2 regions of the Microbulbifer sp. CAU 1566 genome follow, and region 1 is predicted to be linked to the other one. Evidence: predicted binding sites of a transcription regulator. Region 1 holds the regulator's gene; the other holds the start of a gene.

What was found. Region 1 encodes PhoB, which activates phosphate uptake and scavenging genes when phosphate is short. Its sites were predicted from a motif close to TGTCATAAANNTGTAACA; they were not measured.
Region 2: a site for PhoB is predicted at 1,530-1,547, ahead of M0G74_RS07515 (porin). Genes of this name have one in related genera too.

Annotation. Positions count from the first base shown of each region.
Region 1 covers NZ_JALNMG010000004.1:228,769-232,183, reverse strand. Annotated here, with positions in the region: gene phoR (phosphate regulon sensor histidine kinase PhoR) at 1-970, opposite strand, end outside; gene phoB (phosphate regulon transcriptional regulator PhoB) at 1,201-1,905, opposite strand; gene ubiA (4-hydroxybenzoate octaprenyltransferase) at 2,036-2,929, opposite strand; gene M0G74_RS11900 (chorismate lyase) at 2,948-3,415, opposite strand, start outside.
Region 2 covers NZ_JALNMG010000002.1:545,330-548,744, forward strand. Annotated here, with positions in the region: gene M0G74_RS07510 (TraB/GumN family protein) at 284-1,219, shown strand; gene M0G74_RS07515 (porin) at 1,670-2,911, shown strand; gene M0G74_RS07520 (indolepyruvate ferredoxin oxidoreductase family protein) at 3,014-3,415, opposite strand, start outside.

The sequences.
Region 1 (3,415 bases):
GCAGCTCACCGGCATCTCCGGTAATGGTGCAATCCTCATCAAAATGCACCGAGATATCGTGGCGCTTACCACTCAGCGAACGCGCCTCACCGGCCACCCGCTCCATCAACTCCCGCACCGAAACCTTGTCCCGGCCGCTGTCGCGCTCCGAGGTTTCCAGCCGTGCCAGCAACAGCAGATCATTCACCAGGCTGGTCATACGCACCGTCTGCTCGCTCATCTGCCCCAGCGGCCGCTCCCAATTGCGCGGCGCCTGGCCGCTGAGCTGCAGGGTCTCCAGATAGCCCGCAATCACCGTCAGTGGTGTGCGCAACTCGTGGGAAACATTCGCCACAAAATCCCGCCGCATCTGTTCCAGGTTATGCAATCGCGTCACATCCCGCACAATCACCAGCGCCTCATCCTGGCCGAAACGGGTGACCTCCATCTGTAAAATACGCGAATCGTCCCCCGGCGCCGGCAGTGTAATCGGCTCCTGAGACCCGCCGCGCCGCCCCGACATCCGCTGATAGATATGCTCCACAAAGCGCGGGTCGCGCACAAAATTCACCAGCGGCTGGCCCGCATCGTCCGTCTGCAGCCGCAACATCTGTCCCGCTGCCGGATTCCACCAGGCCAGATTGCCCTCATCTTCCAGCGCCACGATCCCCTCGCGCAGTGCACTGGTACTGTCCTGCACCCGGCGTAGCATCGAGTGGAGCTTCTGCTTCTCTTTGCGGTGGCGGCGCTGCATGCGATAGAAATCGTCGGAAATATCCCCCCAGACCCCGAAACTGGTGGGCGCCGGGCCGCGGCGGCCATTGGAGAGCCAGCGATCGAACTGGTTCTGTTGCCAGAGCAACCAGAAGAGGTAAACGGTGAGGCCGGAACAGAGTGCCAGCCACCAGTGGCCGGTGGAAAAACCGAAAATCGTGGTGCCGAGGGCGATGACGATAAAACGCGAGAACTCGCCAATACTGCGATCGAGCATGATGGTTGGGCCATCTAGGTAAAAGGGCGAAGTCGGCGCTACTTGATTCGTAGTGCCGAACTGTAAGCGAAGGTCGGGCGGCGGGTATGGGTTTTTGAAAGCGTCGGCGACAGGGATGTCGCCGACGCAGCGTACAGGGACGTATTCACAGCGGTTTCAAAAACCCATACCCGGTGCTCGACCGCCACAAGACTCTCTACAGAGTCATCAAAAACGAACGCGGGATAGGATTACACCCTTTCCACTGTCTGTACAGAAAAGCGGTAACCGGTGCCGCGCACTGTCTGGATATAGCGCTCGTGGCCATCGACGGTGAGCGCCTTGCGCAGGCGACGGATATGCACATCCACAGTGCGCTCCTCCACATACACATTGCCACCCCAGACATGGTCCAGCAGCTGAGTGCGGGTATAGGCGCGTTCCTGATGCGACAGGAAAAAGGTCAGCAGGCGAAACTCCGTCGGCCCCATATCCACCGGATTGCCATTGATCGTCACCCGGTGACTGATCGGATCCAGCACCAGACCACCCGCCGTCAATGGCTCCTCCGGCGTGCTCGGCCCGGCGCGGCGCAACACCGCCTTCAGGCGCGCCACCAGCTCGCGGGGAGAAAACGGCTTGGTGATGTAATCATCGGCGCCGGTCTCCAGCCCCTTGATCTTGTGATCCTCCTCACCCTTCGCGGTCAGCATAATGATCGGCAGCGAAGACGTCAGTTCATCCCGCTTCAGGCGGCGGGCCAGCTCAACCCCGGACACATCCGGCAGCATCCAGTCCAGCAGAATCAGGTCCGGCTTCTCATCGATCACCAGCGCGTGGGCCGCCTGGGCATTTTCCGCCTCCAGGCAGCGGTAATCCGCCATCTCCAGGGCTATTCGCAACATGTCCCGGACCGGGGCCTCGTCGTCGACTATGAGAATCGTCTTGCTATGCATCTGGCTGCCATACCCTAGCTATTTTGTTGTCACTCAATGGACATATCTTAGAGTGGCCATTTAACGTCACTTTAATGACAAATATATGACAGGCGTTCGTGAATCCCGGCTGGAGAGCAAGCGCAGGCGGTTAGTTGACAAGATAGTGGAAGAAAATTCCCGCAAAAATCGCAGCGCCGACCCAATTGTTGTTCAGGAACGCGGTAAAACAGGGATCCCTTTCCCGGTCGCGGATCAGCCACTGCTGGTATCCAAACAGCCCCGCCGCCACCGCAACCCCCGCGTAGTAGTGGCCACCCAGGTCGGCGCGGCCCGCCAGCATCAGCAGTGCCACAATTACCATCCCCTGCAGGCAGGCGGTCATCATCCGGTCCATGTCGCCGAACAGAATTGCGGTGGATTTGACCCCGATTTTGAGGTCATCGTCCCGGTCCACCATGGCATAAAAGGTATCGTAGGCCACTGTCCACAGCAGGTTGGCGGTAAAGATCAGCCAGGCAGTGGCCGGTATCTCGCCGGTGACCGCGGCAAAAGCCATGGGGATCCCCATACTGAAGGCCGCGCCCAGTACTACCTGCGGCAAGTGGGTATAGCGTTTGGCAAACGGATAGCAGAAGGCCAGCGCCAGCGCGGGCAGCGACATGAGAATGGTCAGCGTGTTGGTGGTCAGTACCAGCAGGAAGGCCAGTAGCATCAAACCGGCAAACAGCATCAGGGCGCCCTTGGGAGTGGCGGCACCGGTCGCCAGTGGACGCTGGTTGGTGCGCTTGACGTGCCCGTCGATCCTGCGGTCGGCAAAGTCGTTGATCGCGCAGCCGGCCGCGCGGGTCAGGATGACGCCGAGGGTGAACACCGCAAACAGGTGTAGTCCGGGCCAACCTTTGGCGGCGATCCACAGCGCCCACCAGGTGGGCCAGAGCAACAGCAGTGAGCCGATGGGGCGATCGAGCCGGGCCAGCTGCCAGTACGGCAGGGCTGCGGGCCAGTGTTGTCCGATTTGCGCACTGATTTGTTGGCTGATCATTTGCATCGGGTTTCCGGTTCAGGCCAAAGGCGGTGTCTGGGGATTGAAACTGTTGAGAAAGGTCTCCGCAACCAGCAGCGGTTTGTCGTGCAGCCAGAAAGTGGAGCGGCGGCCCCAGGCGGTCGGTTCTTCACCGGTTAGTTCCGCCAGCTGGCAGCGGGGATTGCGGGCGAGCCGGTTGAGGACAATGGGGCCGCGGCGGATATCGGGCTGGCTGAACAGCAGCTCGCCGAGGGGTCGGTTGTCGAGGTTGCGCAGGTAGCGGGATTTGCCGTCCAGGGTGCGCTCCGGGAGTACGCTGCGGGCGTAGACCCAGGGTCGCTGGTCGGCGCCGTAGAGGAGTACTTCGCGCACCAGGGCGTGGGTGCGCTCCTTGATATTGAGCGTGCGGCGCTCTTCCAGGTGTGGCTGCTGCCAGCCCTGGCTGAGGATCTGTACGCTAAACTGGCCGTTGCTGAGATGCTTGAGGGCCGCGGTGAGGGAGCC
Region 2 (3,415 bases), on a different contig from region 1:
CGGGAAACGAACAATTGTACAGCTGATTTCTGCGCCACGGCGCACAATATTTGCATTGGCGACCCAGGTCACAAGGCGGGTGGTATGCAGTAGAATTTTGTCACAGCCGGGCCAATTGGCGACTCCATATATGAGAAGCCATTCGCGACTTGCCCGTGATCCAGCAGATGACAATGCCCGCCAGGCAAGGATCCCGCGATTGACTTGCCGATAAACTGGGCGATGTACTGGGTATTTAAACCGGGCAACCAGACCGGGAGACGAACAGGATGAATAACAGGATATGAATATCAAAACCACACGGATGCAACTAGCCAGTTTCAATCAAGCGAAATTCCTCAGCTGGCTACTGTATGTAACCGCCTCACTATTTTTGACCATCGGCAATGGCGCCAATGCGGCCAATGACCGGGGGTTATTGCTGGAAGCCAAGAAAGGCGAGCAAACCCTGTATTTACTGGGGTCTATCCACCTCGCAGACCAAAGCTTTTACCCGTTGCGCACAACCATTGAAGAGGCCTATAAAAAAAGTGATGCCCTGGTGGTGGAGGCAGACATCATCGCCATGGAGTCTGACCCCAAACTGCAACAGCAGGTCATGCTCGAATCCCTGTACCCACCGGGCGACCAGCTGAAAAACCACATTTCACCGAAGGTTTACGCACAACTCCAGGCGTGGCTGCGCGAACGGAATTTGCCGGAAGAGAATTTCAATCGCCTGCGCCCGGCTATCGCCATGATTACCCTCAGCCTGATGGAAATGCAGGCGCGGGGACTGGATCCCACGGCAGGAATCGACCGCCACTTTCTCACTCAGGCACACCGGGGCAAAAAACCCATTCTGGAACTGGAGAGCGTCCTGCAGCAATTGCACATGCTGAACAGCCTGGATCAGCCGGAACTCTACCTGCAACAGACCCTGGAGCAACTGTCCGAGATGGACACCTTCGTCCCGCGCATCACCAAAGCCTGGAAATCGGGCGATCAGGATGCGCTGTACAACCTGGTGATTGTTGAAGGGCAGAAGGAACACCCGGAATTTACCAAGTTGTATGAACTGCTGTTTTACCAACGCAACCGGGAGATGGCCAAGAAGATCGAGGCGCTCAGCCAACAGCACAAATCACTGTTTGTTGTCGTTGGTGCCGGCCACCTTGTGGGTGATGCCTCGATCACCACACTCCTGAAGCAATCCGGATTCACAATCAAGCAAATCTAGACTTGCCCCATCGCCAGGAGCGGCAATCCCTTCCCTGGCGGTATCACTGGCGACGTACTGGCGACACACTAGCGATGGGTGTAGAGTCCTCTCCCCCAGGCCAACAGGGAAAACAGCCCTACTCGAAGCTCCCAGCGCCATTCTCTGGCCCATTCATTACCCGCCCCCAATACGCGGTTTATGCTGAAGCGGACGTTTAGCGGTGACCGCGCCCCGTGACGATTTCTGCTAGCGACACCGGCCACCCGTTGACACACGCTGCCCCTCCCGGCAACTGACAAGCACCAGGCCCAGGCTCCTACCACTCGCTTGTTACAGAAATATTACATTTGAGTGCATCTGTTTTTATGAATAAGAGATGTTTCAAAAATGTTTCTAATTTCTTACAGCGAAAGCTGCCTGCTAGACTCCGCGGCGTTCAAATAAACCAGACGACACAGGAACTGACGCATGCACTGCTTTAACAAGAGCCTGATGGCCATAGCCCTGACCAGCCTGCTCTCCGGTACCGCAACGGCCGACGAAGCGGAAACCAAAGGCGGTCTAAAGATAACCTCAGACGACGGCAACTTTTCTGCCTCCCTCGGCGGGCGCATTCACTTCGACACTTACCTGTTTGACACTGATATCGAAGATCCCATCAGCACCACCGACTTCCGTCGCGCACGGATTACCCTGAAGGGCAACATCTACGACTGGGGCTACGTGCTGGAACAGGACTTCACCGGCGGCGACACCCTGAGCGGTTACCGCGATGTGTTTATTTCCCACAAGTTCCTGAACGGTGAAGTCCGCATCGGCCAGTTCAAGCCCTTCCGCTCCATGGCGGAAATGACCAGCTCCAACGAGCTGACCATGCTGGAGCGCCCTTTTTCCAGCGCTACCGGGCTCTACGACGGCAATCAGTTCCAGCAGGGCATCGGCTGGACCGGGGTAATGGACTGCTTCACCCTGGGCATGATGGCCTTCAACCTGCGGGATGCGGGCACCCCTCGCAATGAAGGTGTCGGCGCTGCCGGACGCCTCGCCTGGGCCCCCATCAACACGGACGAAAAAACGCTGCACTTTGGCACCTATGTCAGCTTTGAGAACGCCAACCGGAACTCCCCCGACCTGATTGCCGAAGCAGATTACGCTGGCCGCCGCGGCCCGTCCCAGTTGATGGCACTCACTCCAGGCAACCTGGGTGGCGACGCAACCACCGCCGGCCTCGAACTGGCAGGTAGCTACGGACCGCTGTACCTGCAGGCCGAATACGTAATCGGTGGCTTCGAGGGCGACTTCTTTATTTCGGAAGAGGATTACGCAGATGATTTCGGCGCCCCCGCGCCCTTCCCCTGTGATCCCGAATTCGGCTGTTACATCGACAACCAGACAGTCCACACTTGGTACGTGCAAGGCAGCTGGATGCTGACCGGTGAACACAAGGCCTACAGCAAGAAACGCGGTGCGTTCAGCTCCGCCAAACCCAGTGGTGACGGCCTGTGGGGTGGCGCCTGGGAGCTGACCTTCCGCTACGACACCATGGAAAACCGCGACTACGATTTCCTGGAGGCGAGCAGCACGACCGTCGGCCTCAATTTCTACGCCAACCGCAACGTGCGCTTTATGTTCAATTACATCATGGGTGACGATGACTTCACTGGCGATAACACCGATCAGTTTGGTATTCGGGCGCAGATTGGCTGGTAATCCAACCCCGTATCGCAGACATAAAAATGGCGAGCCTGAGGCTCGCCATTTTTCATTGCAAACTGCGGATTTCCAACTTGGGACTTCAAACGACTGCCGGTATTAACCCACCTGCTGCGCTTTGGCCGGATCAAACACCTCTACCTGTACGGGTACGTCCTGAGCCCCCACTTTCGGATTGTAGAAGCGTTGCAGGGCCATCCCGCGGACCTCTTCGGCGAGCTTCACGTTCTCATCCTTGATCAGGCCATAGCCGCGAATCTGGTCCGGGTAATTCAGCAGCTCGATAGCGGCTGCGTGATTCTCAGCACTGAGCTTGCCGATCACTTCGTCCACCAGCTTGACGTAGTCGTCAATTAAACCCCGCTCCATTTTGCGCTCGGTGGTATAGCCAAAGATATCCAGTGCGGTGCCGCGCAGGAACTTGAACTTGGCCAGCACCCCAAAGGCTTTATGCATCCAGCCGCCAAACTTGAGTTTGCGCGGGCGTCCGATGTTTTTGTC